2 regions of the Lactobacillus sp. PV034 genome follow, and region 1 is predicted to be linked to the other one. Evidence: predicted binding sites of a transcription regulator. Region 1 holds the regulator's gene; the other holds the start of a gene.
The links. The regulator Rex, encoded in region 1, represses fermentation and respiration genes when NADH is low (regulators of the CRP and FNR family bind a similar motif). The targets are predictions, from matches to a motif close to TTGTGAANTANTTCACAA.
Positions count from the first base shown of each region.

Region 1 (8,830 bases):
CTTCATTAACAGCTGTCATCAATTCATTTAATTTAATTTTATTAATATTAATTATTTTAAAGAAATCTATAGTGCGTAAATCTTGTTGCCCTTGTTCAACTCTTGAATATTGAGATACTGAAATAATATTTCTAACGAATTCTTTTTGAGTTAATCCTCTTTTTTTACGTTCTTGATATAAGAATTTTCCAATATTTCTTTCTTGATTCATCTTTATCTCCAATTCTATATAAAAGTATTTTTTCTCTGTTTAAATTCACTATAACAGAACAACAAAAAATGCTGATGACTTAGTCATCAGCATTTTAATTATTTAAGATTAATAAACTTTTTAATAGGAGTTAGCTTATTACATCATGCCCATACCTGGGTTAGCTGGAGCAGCTGGTCCATCATTCTTTGAGTCATCTGGATCATCAGCAACAACTGCTTCAGTAGTTAACAATAATGCAGCAATTGAAGCAGCATTTTGAAGAGCTGAACGAGTTACCTTAGTTGGGTCAATAATACCAGCATCAATCATGTTTTCCCATTCATCAGTAGCTGCGTTGTAACCAACTTCTGGCTTTTCGTGTTCCAAGTGGTCTAAGATTACTGAGCCATCTTTACCAGCATTTTCAGCAATTTGACGAACTGGAGCACCTAAAGCTCTCATAACGATCTTAACACCAGTTTCAGCATCTTCACTGTCGCCCTTTACACTGTCTTGGATGGCTTTCATAACATCAACTAAAGCAGTACCACCACCAGCAACGTAACCTTCTTGAACAGCGGCACGAGTTGCGTTTAAGGCATCTTCGATTCTGTACTTCTTTTCCTTCAATTCAGTTTCAGTAGCAGCACCAACTTTGATGACAGCTACACCACCAGCAAGTTTTGCAAGACGTTCGTGTAACTTATTACGGTCAAATTCTGAAGTAGCATCTTCAATTTGACTCTTAATTTGGTCAACTCTTTCTTCAATAGCTTCTTTAGAGCCACCACCTTCAACAATAGTTGTTGAATCCTTAGTTACAGTAACTTTGCCTGCAGTACCTAATTGATCAATCTTAGTATCCTTCAATTCAAGACCAAGATCTGAAGAAATTACAGTACCACCAGTTAAAATAGCAATGTCTTGAAGCATTTCCTTACGACGATCACCAAAGCCAGGAGCCTTAACAGCAACTACATTGAAAGTACCACGAATCTTGTTCAAGACAAGAGTTGGAAGAGCTTCACCATCAACATCATCAGCAATAATCAATAATGACTTACCTTGTTGCACAATATCTTGTAATAATGGCAAGATGTCTTGAATGTTAGAAATCTTCTTGTCAGTAATCAAGATGTAAGGATTATCAAGGTCTGCTTCCATCTTGTTGTCATCAGTTACCATGTATTGTGATAAGTAACCACGATCAAATTGCATACCTTCAACTACTGATAATTCAGTGTTAATACCTTTAGATTCTTCAATAGTAATAACACCATCATTACCAACTTTTTCCATAGCATCGGCAATTAAATTACCAACTTCTTTACTTGCTGAGGAAACTGAAGCAACTTGTGCAATTTCTTCTTTAGTACTTACTTGGTGACTGATCTTGTGCAATTCATCAACAGCTGCCTTAGTAGCAGTTTCAATACCACGACGAATTCCTACAGGGTTAGCACCAGCAGTAACATTCTTCATACCTTCTTGGGTAATTGCTTGAGTTAAAACAGTTGCAGTAGTAGTACCATCACCAGCGATATCGTTAGTCTTTTGTGCTGCTTCTGCAACAAGTTTGGCACCCATGTTTTCAAAGTTATTCTTTAATTCAATGTTCTTAGCAATCGTAACACCATCATTAGTAATATCAGGGTTGCCGTAGCTCTTTTCTAAAACAACATTTCTACCCTTAGGTCCAAGAGTAGTTTTTACAGTGTTAGCTAACTTATCTACACCTTTTAATAATGAACGTCTTGCGTCTTCGCTAAATTTAATATCTTTTGCCATAATTCTAGCCACCTTTTATTTAAAATTACTTAATGACAGCGATAATGTCGCCTTCGTGAAGAACTAAGTAATCTTCACCTTCGTAGTTCAACTTAGTTCCAGCATACTTGTCAAAGAATACTTTTTCACCTTTTTGAACTGACATTGGAATTAATTCGCCGTTTGCACTACGTCTGCCTTCACCAACAGATACAATTTGTCCTTCTTGAGGTTTTTCTTTGGCATTAGAAGCAAGGACAATGCCTCCAACCTTTTGTTCTTCCTCTTCTTCAACTTTTACGATTACACGATCACCGATTGGTTGTAACATGATGCATGCCTCCTATTGCATAATTAATATTTAGCACTCATTTTTGTCTAGTGCTAACTCACAATTAAAATATTAACCTCTTTAGAAGATGAATGCAAGAATTTACGTTCAAAAAATTAGCACTTTTTATCATTGAGTGCTAAATAGCAAAAAACACAGGCTATTACCTAAGTCTGTGTTTTAAAATTAATTTTAATTAGTCATCAGTTTTCTTATCTGAATCCAAGAAATAAATTAAAGTTTGAAGTTCAGTTGCTAAGTCGACATTTTGTACCCTAATATCTGCAGGAGCAGACAGGCGTAAAGGAGTAAAATTCATAATTCCTTTAATTCCAGCTTCTATCATTTCTTCAGCTGTCTTTTGAGCAGCTGCTTGTGGAACTGATAAAATAGCAATCGTAATTTGTTGCTCTTGCAATTGCTTCTTCATTTCACTCATATCATAAACAGGAACGCCACTCATAATTGTTCCCGTAATCTTAGGATTAATATCAAAAGCTGCTGAAATACGAATATTATTAGTGCGCTTAAAATTGTAATTTAAAAGGGCTTGCCCCATATTTCCGACGCCAACTAAAGCAACATTAGTTAAAGTATCCTGGTTTAAAATCTTTTTAAAGAAATTCAAGAGACTTTTGACATCATAACCATAGCCTCTTTTACCAAGAGCACCAAAATAAGAAAAATCTCTTCTAATAGATGCACTATCTACTTGCACTGCTTCTGATAATTCCGTAGAAGAAACTTTTTCTTTTCCTTCATCATTTAAAAAAATTAAATAGCGGTAATATAACGGTAATCGTCTTGCCGTTGCCTTAGGAATTTTAATTGCTTCCATTTCTTTTACCTCATCATCAATAGTTTGTGAATGTGAATTATTTTACTTTTCACATCAATAATACGCGATACTTTCGAAAAAAATCAAGTAAGCAAGTTCACAAATTAATATTTTTAAATAAAAATACCAATATTTCACAATCTAAAATAAATTTAGGATAAAGCGCTATGTTACAATATTTGCTAGGAGAATTAGAATTATGATAATTGCACAAGGACAAAATCTTGAACAGCGTTTTGGCGCTAATACAATTTTTTCAGGAGTTACCTTTTCAATTCCTGACAATGCTCGCATCGGTCTTGTTGGACCAAATGGAGCTGGAAAAACTACTCTATTAAAAATAATGACTAGCGAACAAAATCCATCTGGTGGTGAGTTCACTATTAACAAAAATATTGATGTCGGTTATATCGCTCAGGAAAATGGTCTAGATGAAAGTAAGACCATCTGGGAAGAAATGCTTTCTGTTTTTGCAGACTTAATTGCGACAAATAAAAAAATCACTAGCATGCAAGAACAAATTGCAGATCATCCCGAAGATCAAGAACTTTTAAAACGCTATGATCAACTAGCATATGACTTTGAACAAGCTGGGGGCTTTACCTACCAAGCAGAGATTAAAAGCGTTTTAAATGGATTTAACTTTAAGGAAGATACTTGGTCAAAAGTAATTGGGACTTTATCAGGCGGTGAAAAAACACGCTTGGCCTTTGTAAAGTTACTTTTACAAAAACCACCTTTGTTACTACTTGACGAACCCACTAACCACTTAGACCTAGATACATTAGACTGGCTAGAAAGTTTTCTCAAGAACTATCAAGGCGCTATTGTTACTGTTTCTCACGATCAATACTTTTTGGACAATCTAACTAATGAAATTTTTGAATTAAATTTTGGTAAGCTAACTACTTTTAAGGGTAACTATACTCAATACACTAAAGAACGTGAATTAATGGATTCACAACAAGAAGCAGCTTATGAAAAACAACAAGAACACATCAAAAAAGAAGAAGAATTCATTCAAAAAAACTTAGTTAGAGTCTCTACAACCAAACGTGCTCAAAGTAGACGTAAACAACTAGAAAAATTAGAGCGGATCAATCCACCTAAGCACAAAAATAAAGTTAGAATTCATTTTTCTAGTGAACGTCCTTCTGGTAAAGAAGTCTTAATAGCTAAGGATTTATCTATTGGTTATCCTGACAAAACAATGGTCGAAGATATTAACTTCCAAGTTAACAAAAATGATCGCGTAGCAATCATTGGCCCTAATGGAATTGGTAAGTCTACTTTATTAAAAACAGTTGTTGACAAATTAACACCAAAAACTGGTTCTATTAAATTAGGTGCCAGTCTAGACCTTGGTTACTATGACCAGGAACTCCAAACCCTTGAACCTCGCAAAACAGTTCTTGACACTATTTGGGATCGTCATAAAACTATGCCAGAAAAAGATGTACGTTCAATTCTGGCTAGTTTCTTATTTACTGCTAAGGATATTGATAAAACTGTCGGTCAATTATCTGGTGGACAAAAAGCGCGTTTAACCTTAACTGTTCTTTCATTGGAACATGACAACTTCTTACTAATGGACGAACCAACAAACCACTTAGATATTGAAGCTAAAGAAGTTTTAGAAGCTGCTTTAGATAAATATGATGGCACTTTACTTTTTGTTTCTCACGACCGTTACTTCATCAATGAATTAGCTAACAAGATTATTTCTGTCAGAGATGGCCATGCTAAAATTTATGAAGGTAATTATTCTTATTATCTTAGTGAAAGAGAAAAAGAAAAAGTTGCCCAAACCGAAAATAATGTTGTCTCTTCAAATAACAAAGTTACAACTACTTCCGAAAGTAAAACCAAACTTTCCTATCAAGAGCAAAAGGCACGAGATTCTCAAAAGCGTAAACTTGAACGTGCAGTCAAAGATGCTGAAACTTTAATTGAAGACTTAGAAAATCAAGAAAATAGTATTCAAACTGAAATGGCTAATCCAGAAATTGCTGCTTCATTTGAAAAATTAGGCCCATTACAAGAAGATCTGACTAAAGTGCAAAAACAACTTGAACAAGCCAACAATGAATGGGAAAAGGCAATTGAAGCCTTAGATAAATTTGAATAAAAAAAGAGTTTAAGTCATGAACTTTATCATGACTTAAACTCTTTTTATTTGTAATTCATTTGTAAGCGTAATGCTTCGTAAATTGGACGACCACCTAGTAAATCAACTACATAGTAAGAAATGAAGGTTGCAATTACCATTGGCAAAATTTGTTCCACACTTCCGACCATTTCAGTCAATAATAAAATTGCTGTAAACGGAGCTTTTTCAATTGAGCCAAAATAAGCAGCCATTGAAATTACGATTAAATGTGGATAATAATTAGTAGACAATAAATTCATATGGATGAGTGAAGTAGCAGCAAAAGCACCTAAAATAGCACCCAAAGCTAAAATTGGCATAAAAATACCACCAGGAACTGAACTACCATATGAAATCATTGAATAAATAAATCTCACCACAAAGAACACAAGGGGAAGAAAAATTATTTCCCAGGAACTATCAAACATTGTATGCATAAATTTAGCATTAGATAAGCTACTAATGAAAACATGCGATCCACCAAGTATTTTTGCATCCCATAAACCCACGGGAATAATTAATAGTAAGGGAATGATACTGTGGTAAACATTGGGTAGCTTAGTGAGTTTAGTTATTTTGCTATAAATAGGTCTTAAGCTCAATAAACAATATTGATAAACATATCCAAATAAGCCTAATACTACTCCTAGAACTAAGATTATCCAGTAATATTTCAAAGGAAGTGGACCATTTACTGGTAAGTAAAGACATGGAGTAGTACCAAAGAATAGCAAAGTAACCCAATCAGAACAAAAACTTGCAATTAAGGCCGCAATTACTTCAAGAGGAGTAAAGCTAAAAGTAATTTCTTCTACTAAGAATAAAACTCCTGCTAATGGTGCAGAAAATGCAGCTGATAAGCCAGCAGCAATACCACATTGAAATAGCAATTGCTGGCGGATCTCACTTTTTGTATGAATTAAGTTTTTTTCTATTCCTTGACCAATCATGGCACCCATTTCAATACATGGACCCTCTCGTCCAAGCATTAATCCAGGACAAATAGCTAATAAGCCACCAATGAACTTGCGCCACAAAATTGACCACCACGGCATTTTATTTTCTTTTAAAAATACCGCTTCAATTTGAGGTACACCTGATCCCACTAAATTCTTGATTTGGGGCTTAATGACAATAGCGATTAACCAACAAACGACAAACATCAATGCTATATAAGGTAACAGAAACCAGAGATTGTGCTTCATCACAGGATAAATAATAAATAATCCTTCCATTGTCCGGTCAATGATCCAGCGAAAAACGCTGACAACGAATCCTGTTCCCAGTCCCGTTGCAATTGCCCCAAATAAGATATAAGTAATTTTAGAAGTAAAAGGCTTGTGCAAAATTTGTTTTGCTGTTTTTACCATATATTTCTCTACCCACTTTATAAAAATTAACACTAATGATTTAATTTTATTCCTTTTTCATTATTTAGTGCAATAAAAAAGGATAAGTCTTTCAACTTTATCCTAATTTAAACCACATTTTTCAAAAATTTCATCGACATGACGTAAATGGTAGTGATAATCAAACGCATCATCAATATCTGCTTCTGATAAATAATTCATGATTTCGCTGTTCTCAACTAAATCTCTGAACTGTAACTGTTCGTTCCAAGACTTTGCGGTAAGCTTTTGAACCATGTCATAAGCCTTTTCACGTGATAAACCTGCTTCATCAATCAATTTTAATAATACGCGTTGAGAATAAATCAAACCGTAAGTACGATCCATATTCTTGAGCATTGTTTCCGGAAAGACATCCAAATTAGACAAGATATTATTAAACCGGTGAAGCATATAATCGATTGCAATTGTAGTATCGGGTAAAATTACCCGTTCCGCACTTGAATGAGAAATATCGCGTTCATGCCATAATGATACATCTTCATAGGCTGCTACAATATTTCCACGAACCACACGTGCCATTCCACATAAATTTTCGGAACCAATAGGATTACGTTTATGCGGCATTGCTGAAGAACCTTTTTGACCCGCTCTAAAGTGCTCTTCAACTTCATGAATTTCTGATCTTTGCAAGGAACGAATTTCAGTAGCCCAGTTTTCAATACTCGTTGCAATTAAAGCCAGCATTGCAATATATTCAGCATGCAAATCTCGTGGTAAGACTTGTGAAGTAACAGGTTGTTGATTCAAACCTAACTGCTTTAAGACACTTGTTTCAACTTCTGGAGGGACATTAGCAAAAGTTCCAACTGCTCCAGAGATCTTGCCCGATTCTACGCCTTTAGCTGCATGTTCAAAACGATCAATGTCACGTTCAAGTTCTGTATACCAACGTGCAAGCTTCAAGCCAAAAGTAGTTGGTTCAGCTTGTACTCCGTGAGTACGTCCCATCATAACAGTATTTTTATATTTTCGAGCTTTTTGCGCAATAGTATCTTTCAGCTCAGCCAAATCTTTACGAATTATTTCATCAGCTTCTTTTAAAAGAACACCCTGAGCCGTATCTACGACATCAGTAGAAGTTAAGCCGAAGTGAACCCATTTCTTTTCTTCACCAAGACTTTCAGAAACTGTCCGAGTAAAGGCAACAACATCATGGTGAGTAATTGCTTCTAATTCAGCTACTCTTTCTGGAGTGAAACTAGCATTTTCAGCAATTTTTTTAGCATCTTCTACTGGTACTTCACCGAGTTCTGCCCAAGCATTAGTTGCAGCAACTTCTACCTTTAACCAAGCATTATAACGATTCTTATCTGTCCAAACTTTGCCCATTTCTGGGCGAGTATAACGTTCAAGCATTTATTACATTTCCCATGGATTCTTAATAACAATAGTTTGCTTCCGATCTGGTCCAACTGACACTGTAACTAGTGGTAGACCAGTAACTTCTTCAATTCGCTTCAAGAACTTCTTAGCATTTTCGGGAAGATCTTCATAATTCTTAACTTGAGTAATATCTTCTTCCCAAGCTGGTAATTCTTCATAAACTGGCTTACAACGGTCAAGTTCTTTTAAGCTAGCAGGATAGTAATCAATTTTCTCACCATCAAGTTCATAAGCAGTACAAATTTTAATTGTATCAAAACCAGAAAAGACATCAAGTAAATTCAAACTCAACGCATTTAAACCTGACACACGCTTAGCATGACGTAAAGCTACTGAATCAAACCAACCAACACGACGTGCGCGGCCAGTCACAGTTCCGTATTCATGAGCAATATCACGAATCTTATCACCAGTAGCATTAGTCAATTCAGTTGGAAATGGACCAGCACCAACACGAGTTGTATAAGCTTTACATACTCCAATCACATTATCGATGCGGTTAGCACCAATACCGATTCCAGCGGCAATTCCTCCTGAAATAGTATTTGAAGAAGTAACAAATGGATAAGTACCCTCATCAATATCAAGCATGATGCCTTGAGCCCCCTCAAAAAGAACCTTTTCATCATTATCAAGGGCTTCATTAACTAAGACAGAGGTATCAGTTACATACTTTTTCATTCTTTGACCATATTCCAAATATTTATCAAAGATATCTTCAAACTTAAGTGCTGGCTTCCCGTATACCTTAGTGAAT
Region 1 is NZ_CP041982.1:1,534,597-1,543,426, reverse strand. Features, by position in the region: gene FP432_RS07805 (helix-turn-helix domain-containing protein) at 1-211, opposite strand, end outside; gene groL (chaperonin GroEL) at 350-1,981, opposite strand; gene groES (co-chaperone GroES) at 2,007-2,291, opposite strand; gene FP432_RS07790 (redox-sensing transcriptional repressor Rex) at 2,488-3,129, opposite strand; gene FP432_RS07785 (ABC-F family ATP-binding cassette domain-containing protein) at 3,329-5,257, shown strand; gene FP432_RS07780 (ClC family H(+)/Cl(-) exchange transporter) at 5,302-6,648, opposite strand; gene purB (adenylosuccinate lyase) at 6,751-8,046, opposite strand; gene FP432_RS07770 (adenylosuccinate synthase) at 8,050-8,830, opposite strand, start outside.

Region 2 (8,830 bases), 280 kb from region 1:
ATTATCGCTTTACTTGGTCCTTCTTAGGAAAAATGATTTTAGCAGCTGGAATTCCGGAAATTTGTAATTACACATTATTGCTTGGAAACAATGTCTGTGATTACCAAGAAGATATCAATAATGGACGTCATACTTTAGTATCGTATATTGGAGTTAAAGGTGGTCTGTATCTATTTGTAGTTAATTATGTCCTAGGTTACTTATTAACTATCTGGGCAGTAATGATCAATATCTTACCTTGGTCTGTCTTGTTGATTGTCATCTGCATCCCATTACTAGTAAAAAACATGCAAGCTTTATGGCGTGTTCAAAATAAACGAATTACTTTTCCAAAAGTTGTTCAAAATACTCATGCTTTATTTATTATTGAAGCACTTGGCTTTTTACTAGGTATCATCTTTAACCTTAAATAATGTAATTATCAAAAAGGAGCTAGCAATAGCTTCTTTTTTTGTTTGACAAATTAAAAACCACTTGTTAATTTAAAAACGTTAAAATCAATCTAACATCGCAAATGAAGGAAAGTTATGAAGAAAAAAGTTAATTCAATAAGGTTTGCTCTTACTTTTATTGGGCTTTTACTATTAATTTTTACGCTTACTGCCTGCAGTCACCAAAAATCAGCTTCACATTCAAACAACAAAACTGATAATAAAACTGTTGCTTTGGTTACAGATAATAATACAATTAATGATCACTCGTATAATTACTCAGCTTGGCAAGGACTTAAGCAATATGGTGAAAATAATCATCTTATACAAGGCAATAATGGCTACCAATATTTTGTTACTACGTCAACGACTAAGGCAGCAATTCAAACAGCAATTAATAAAAACTTCAAAACAATTTTTAGCATAGGTCCAAATTTAAAAACTGATATTAGCCAAGCAGCTAAAGATAATCCTCATCATAACTTTGTAATTATTGATGGAACTATTTCTCATCAAAAAAATGTCGCATCAATTAATTTCAATAATGAACAAGCAGCTTATTTAGCCGGTATTGTTGCAGCTTATACAACTAAAACTAATACAATTGGCTTTATTGGTGGTGAACAAAATAAAGCTACTCTTAATTATCAAACTGGATTTGAATTAGGAATTAAAGCTGGCGCCAAAAAACTTCATAAGAATATTAACTTTTTGAACAGTTATACAGATAGTTTTTCTAAAACAGCTAAAGCAAAAGAATTAACTCTTAACCTAATCAATAAGAAGGCTGATATCATTTTTCAAGCAAGTGGAAAAAGTGGTACCGGAGTTTTTCAAGCCGTTAAATTAACCAATGAAGCTCAACCCGTAAACAATAAGGTTTTTGTAATTGGCGTTGATACCAATCAACAACAACTAGGAAATTACTATGCAAAGGGCCAGCAAGCATCTAATTTCACTTTAACTTCAGTTGTTAAAGCAATGGATCAAGCTGTTGCTAACGTGGCCCAGGATTCTCTTAAAGGAAATTTCCCTGGAGGAAAGAATCTAACTTATAATCTACAAAATAATGGTGTATATATCACAAATTCGCCAAATATCTCTAATAAAGCTTGGGATGCAGCACAAAAAGCTCGTCTTAAAATAATTAATGGTAAAATAAAAATTCCTTCAACTAAAAATGCAGCTCCATAAGGAGCTGCATTTTTGCTAAGTTGATAATTAAATAGATGCTAATGGTTGTTTACTAGTTGGTGGTGGAAAATCAGCATTTAATAATTTTAAATCTTCTTGAGTTAATTTAATATCTAAAGCTGCAATATTTTCTTTCATATGATTAATTTTCCCTGCTTTAGGTATTGATATCATATTCTCTCCTTGAATGGTCCATGCCAACATAATTTGATGAGGTGTAGCTTGATGATTTCTAGCTACTAATTTCAAGTTTTTGGTAATCCGCATAGTATTACCATCGCCTGAATTAAAAGGAGAATAACCAATAAAATTAACCTTATTTTTTACCTGCCATGGAAGCAAATCATACTCTATTCCTCGCTGTTCCAAATTATATAAATCTTCATTTACGAAACATTCACTTCCTCCTGGAAGTGCAAAAAGTTCTTTCATATCCTCTGTATCAAAATTTGAAACACCCCAGTATTTAATTAGACCCTCTTTTTGTAATGCTTGAAGACCAGCTACAGTATCAGATAAACGTGTGGGCCCACGCCAATGCAATAAATAAAGATCAAGATAGTCAGTACCAAGTCTCTGTAAACTCTTTTCTAAACTCTCTCTTTCTAAGGCCGGAGTAGCATGATATGGGTAAAATTTAGAAATTAGAAATAATTTACTTCGATCATAACCTTTAATTGCACTTTTGATTAAACTTTCACTTTTTCCTGCCCCATACATCTCAGCTGTATCAATTATGCTAATACCATTATCAATCCCATAACGTAGAGCAGCGATTTCTTCTTTTCTTTGACCTGGATTACCACCAATGTTCCAGGTACCCATTCCCATTTTAGGTAAATTTAAATCTTCAAATTGTTTAGCCATTAGCCTCACCTCACGTTAATTGTAGCAAAAAGATTACCTTCAACATAATGTAACCGCTTGTATTGACTAGGGTAATTTTTCAGCTTATGATGGACTATACCAATAAGGAGGTTATATTATGAAGCTTATGATTACAAAGAATAATATTGAAGGTGGCGACAAAGCTTTTGAAATTATCAAAAACGGTATGGCCAATGGTGCCAAAGTACTTGGCTTAGCCACTGGATCCTCTCCACTTCCTTTATATTCCAAAATGGTACACAGTGATCTCGATTTTTCAGACATATTCAGCATTAACCTAGACGAATATTATGGTTTAGCTCCAGATAATAAACAAAGTTATCACTACTTTATGCAGCAACACTTATTTGATAAAAAACCATTCAAACACTCATATATCCCTAATGGCCTTGCTAAAAATCTTGATGAGGAAGTAAAACGCTACAACAAAATAATTGAAGAAAATCCAATAGATATTCAAATTTTAGGAATTGGACGCAATGGGCATATCGCTTTTAATGAACCTGGCACTCCTTTTGGTAGCTTAACTCATGTGGTTGAATTATCTCAGAATACTATCAAGGCAAATTCGAGATTTTTTGATAAAATTGAAGACGTTCCACGCAAAGCAATTTGTATGGGAATTAAATCAATTATGCATAGTAAAAAGATTGTCCTATTAGCATTTGGCAAGGCAAAACAAGATGCAATTAAGGCTATGATCGAAGGACCTGTTACTGAAAAAGTTCCTGCATCAATTTTACAAGATCATCCAGATGTAACAATAATTTGTGATCCACTTGCAGCAGACAAATTAAGCTAAAAATACAGCAAATAAAATAATATTTCTTAATTTTTCACAAACAGTAACAAAATATTTTTTCAAAAAAGTCGGGTTAAGCCTTGACTTTTTTTCGTGGAACAAAATTAAAATTTTTCTTGTTTACCCACTACATCTTGGAATAAACTAGTAAGGCAAACAATATATTGTATAGAAAGAACGTGATGACAGTTATAGTATTGAGTGGGCCGATTGGAGCCGGCAAATCCAGTTTAACAGGTATTCTAGCTGAACATTTGGGAACTCAAGGATTCTATGAAGGTGTAGATAGTAATCCTGTTTTGCCTTTATATTATAAAGACATGTCCCATTACACATTTTTATTAAATGTCTATCTCTTAAATCACCGTTTAGCTCAGATTAATCAGGCTGTTCAAGAAAAGAATGCTGTGTCTGATCGTTCAATTTATGAAGACGCACTATTTTTTAAAATGAATGTAGACAGCAATATCGCCGACGCTACCGAATTTAAAATTTACGATAATCTTCTCCATAATATGATGGCTGAAACGCCTGGTAACCCATCTAAAAAGCCAGATTTATTAATTTATATTCATGTTTCATTAGATACAATGCTTAAACGGATTCAAAAACGTGGCCGTTCATTTGAGCAGCTATCAACTGATCCCAGTTTAAAGGCTTATTATGAACGACTCATTAAATATTATGAGCCTTGGTATGAAGCTTATGACGAATCTCCAAAAATGGCTATTGATGGTGATAAATACGATTTTGTTGTAGATGAAAATGCCAAAAAAGAAGTAATTAAAATGATTGATGCTAAACTAAAAGAGCTTGGTAATCTTTAATCTATAGAAGAGTTATAAAAAGAAGGATCGTGATGACAGTTATTGTATTGAGCGGGCCTATTGGAGCCGGTAAATCCAGTCTTACAGGAATTTTGTCTAAATATTTAAATACTAAACCTTTTTACGAAAGTGTAGACGACAACCCTGTATTGCCATTATTTTATGAAAATCCAGAAAAATACGCATTTCTATTGCAAGTTTATTTCTTAAATACACGTTTCCAAAGTATTAAGCATGCTTTAGAGGACGATAATAATGTGCTTGATCGTTCAATTTATGAAGACGCTCTTTTCTTCCAAATGAATGCTGACATTGGACGTGCCACCAAAGAAGAAGTAGATACATATTATGAATTACTAAATAATATGATGTCTGAATTAGATCGTATGCCTAAAGAACATCCAGATTTATTAGTTCATATTGATGTTTCTTACGATACGATGATTAAGCGAATTCAAAAACGTGGTCGTAACTATGAACAACTGAGTTATGATCCTACTTTAGAAGATTACTACAAACGTTTATTACGCTACTATAAGCCATGGTATGAAAAGTATGACTATTCTCCAAAAATGACTATTGATGGAGATAAGTATGACTTTATGGCAAATGAGGCTGATCGTGAGAAAGTTATCGATCAAATTGTCCTTAAACTTAAAGAAATTGGGAAACTACCAGCAGATTGGGATAAAAAATTAGATGATCTTACCCTTGATGCTTAATTTACTACAACAAAAAAACAGAGCTGAAACTCAGCTCTGTTTTTTTATATTCTTAATCTTTTTAAATCTCTAATCTTTATTCGTGTTCTGAAGCACCTGATTCAGCGTCAGCTTCGCTACCCTTTTCAATTTGATTTTCTTTGGTTACAGGGTAAGGTTTCATGACGCTAGGACTAGTTGAAGAAACGCCCCAATCAGCACTGTAAGAAATGTGATCAATCTTAGCGTGTTTAACATCTTCAATGGTCTTGCAGCCAGTTAATTGCATATCAATTAATAATTCCTTGTTCAATTGATCAATTACTGATTCAACACCTTGAGCACCACCTAATGCTAAGCCGTATAAGTATGGACGACCAATACCAACTAAGTCAGCACCTAGTGCTAATGCCTTAAATACGTGTGAACCACGACGAACACCAGAATCCAAAATAATTGGAACACGGTGATCACTGTGGTGAACTTCTTTAGCAATTTCAGGTAAAACATCAATAGTTGCTGGACCACCATCTAATTGACGACCACCGTGGTTAGAAACAACAATACCATCAGCACCAGCACCAACTGCGTAAAAGGCATCTTCAGCACATTCAACACCCTTTACAAAGACAGGCACATCAGCGCCGGCAATTTCCTTAATCTTCTTAATATCTTCTGGGCCGATCTTTTGAGCTGAAGAAGCGTACATTTCAGCTACACTTTGACCTTCACCTTTACCACCAGACCACTTGTTAAAGAATGCTAATGGAACTGGGTAGGTAAAGTGGGTACGTAAGTTAGCTTCACGGTAACCACTAACAGTAGCATCAACCGTTAAGAAGAAGCCACTAAATCCAGCTTTAAGAGCATCAGTAATTACCATTTTATTAAAGTCCCAGTTTTTACTTAAATATAATTGGAAAAATCTTGGTGACTTACCAACAGCTTCTTGGACATCCTCAACACTCTTATTAGCATAAGTACTCATACTATAAAGGGCACCAGCTGCTTTTGCACCCTTAGCTACATCAACTTCAGCTTCTGCATGAGCAATACCATTACATGCAATTGGACTGATCATAACTGGAGTCTTCAAATCCATACCCATAAAAGTAGTATCAGTACTTGGATTTGAACGATTAGTTAATGCTCTTGGAACAATTTGAAAATGATTAAAAGCTTGAGTATTATTGCGCCAAGTCCATTCATTTTCTGAACCACTAGCAATGTAGTAATATGCAGCTTCTGGAATTAAATATTTTGCTTCGTTTTCTAATTCATTTAAGTTTACAATGTTTAATTTCTTTTCTCTTGTACTTTGAGGAAATCCTTTGTAATAAACTGTCATTATAAAAACCCTCTTTCCTTCATCCTTCAAACTTGTTATATCATCTTTTTACAAATAATTTTACTAATAAAGCTTGTAATCTTTTTCACATTTTTGATCCCTATTACTTATAATTCGTATTTACATCAGTTTATATGAATGATAAACTTAAAAAGTCCTAAAATTATTATAGAACACGAACATTATGTTCGATATGGAGATAAAATGAACTTTTTAAATAGATATTTTAAATTAGATACGTTAGGTACTAACGTTCGAACCGAGTTTTTAGCTGGATTAACTACTTTTATTAGTATGTCTTATATCCTATTTGTTAACCCAAGTGTCTTAGGTGCAAGTGGCATGCCAACAGGTGCGGTTTTTACCGCTACTGCTTTAGCAGCTGCTTTAGGTACAGCCATTATGGGAATTGTTGCTAATTATCCAATTGGTGAAGCACCGGCGCTAGGAATTAATGCCTTCTTTGCTTATACCGTATGTATTGGAATGCATGTGAAATGGCAAACTGCGCTAGCTTCAGTCTTTGTTGCATCAATTATTTTTATTCTAATTACCTTATTCAAATTACGTGAATTAATTATTGATGCTATTCCTCAAGACTTAAAATATGCTATCTCAGCAGGTATTGGTCTCTTCATCGCCTTTTTAGGATTACAAGATGGTGGCCTAATTGTTAAAAACAGCTCGACCTTAGTTGGTCTTGGTTCCCTAGATAATCCTTTAGTTTGGATTACTATCTTTGGATTATTAGTAACTATAGTCTTAATGATTTTAGGTGTACCGGGAGCAATTTTTATTGGAATGATTGCCGGCTCAATTTTTGGTATTTGTACTGGTCAAATTGCTCTCCCTCATAAATTTGTTTCTTTAGCACCAAGTTTAGCTCCAACTTTTGGGCAAGCTATTTTTCACGTTAAAGATATCAATACCTTACAAATGTGGATTGTTGTTCTTACCTTCTTATTAGTTACTTTCTTTGATACTGCAGGAACCTTAATTGGTTTGGCACAACAAGCTGGCTTAATGAAAAATAATAAAATGCCACGTGTTGGTAAAGCCTTAGCATCTGATTCTACCGCCATGCTCTTTGGTTCAATTTTTGGTACTTCACCAGTTGGAGCTTTCGTAGAATCAAGTGCCGGAATTGCAGTAGGTGGTCGTTCTGGTTTAACGGCTGTTTTCGTTGCTATTTTCTTTTTGATCTCAATGATTTTTAGTCCTTTACTTGGGATTTTTACCACTCAAGTCACTGCCCCAGCTTTAATTATCGTTGGTGTCTTAATGGCTCAAAATACTGCCCAAATTCACTGGGAAAAATTGGAAATTGCAGTACCAGCATTTCTAATTTTAATTGGGATGCCACTTACCTATTCCATTTCTGACGGCTTAGCTTGGGGAATGATTACTTACCCAATTGCAATGGTTTCTGCTCGTCGTGGAAAAGAAGTTTCCCCTGTAATGTGGGCTTTATTCGTCATCTTTATCATCTTTATGTGGGTACTTAATATAAAATAAGTCGTAATTGACAATTATTTTAACTTAATTTAATATATTGAATTAGATTGATAAAGGAGAGATGTAAGCCATATTACTTTACATTATTTTTAGCTAAATTCATTACTAAATCTTGTTATGACACCACATAATCTATCTTTTAACAAATAACAATCAAGTGTACTAATTAAAGGAGAGATTATTGATGACAACTCAAGAAATGAACAATATTAAAGACGCAATTGAATGGATGAAAAACGGTGGTTTAGTTATCGTAGCTGATGATGAAGATCGTGAAGCCGAAGGTGATATGATTGGCCTAGGCAGTAAGGTTACTGCTGAGAATGTTAACTTTATTATCAAAAATGCCCGCGGACTTTTATGTGCACCTGTAGGTACATCAGTTGCTAAACGCTTAAACTTAAACCCAATGGTTGGTGATAACACTGATCCTTACGGAACAGCCTTTACTGTTAGTGTGGATTACAAAGACACCACTACGGGAATTTCAGCTGCTGATCGTGCTTTAACTATTAAGCATCTAGCAGACGAAAATTCTAAACCAAAAGATTTCTTTAGACCGGGACATATTTTCCCACTAATTGCTAAAGATGGCGGCGTCTTAGAACGTAATGGTCATACTGAAGCATCCATTACTTTAACCCGCTTAGCTGGAGAGCCAGAAGTTGCTTATATTTGTGAAATAATCAAGCCAGATGGTACTATGGCTCGTCGTCCTTACTTAAAGGAATTTGCCGCTGAACACCATTTACCATATTTCACTATTGCTCAACTTCAAGAATATGTACGACTTACAAATAATGACTAATTTTAAAGTCTGACTTATGTCAGACTTTTTATTTTTGCAAAAAAGTTCTGGTATGATGCAATTTCTGTGCTACACTTTAGAACAAAGTTCTTTATAAATTTTAATAATTCGGAGGAAATTGAAAATGTTAGAAAAATTCTTTCATTTATCGGATGCTCATACCACTGTTAAACGTGAGTTAATTGCTGCTTTAACTACGTTTGTCAGTCTCTCCTACATCCTATTTGTTAACCCAAATATCTTACATGCAGCTGGTATTAACAAAGGCGCAGCCTTTACCGTAACTGCAATTGCTACTGCAATTGGTTGTCTATTG
Region 2 is NZ_CP041982.1:1,255,560-1,264,389, reverse strand. Features, by position in the region: gene FP432_RS06375 (prenyltransferase) at 1-413, shown strand, start outside; gene FP432_RS06370 (BMP family lipoprotein) at 528-1,625, shown strand; gene FP432_RS06365 (aldo/keto reductase) at 1,653-2,492, opposite strand; gene nagB (glucosamine-6-phosphate deaminase) at 2,611-3,315, shown strand; gene FP432_RS06355 (deoxynucleoside kinase) at 3,495-4,142, shown strand; gene FP432_RS06350 (deoxynucleoside kinase) at 4,175-4,864, shown strand; gene FP432_RS06345 (alpha-hydroxy-acid oxidizing protein) at 4,941-6,191, opposite strand; gene FP432_RS06340 (NCS2 family permease) at 6,396-7,706, shown strand; partial or broken gene ribB (3,4-dihydroxy-2-butanone-4-phosphate synthase) at 7,906-8,496, shown strand; gene FP432_RS06330 (NCS2 family permease) at 8,639-8,830, shown strand, end outside.
Region 2: FP432_RS06345 (alpha-hydroxy-acid oxidizing protein) is a predicted target of Rex. The motif match lies at 6,265-6,282, and genes of this name have one in related genera.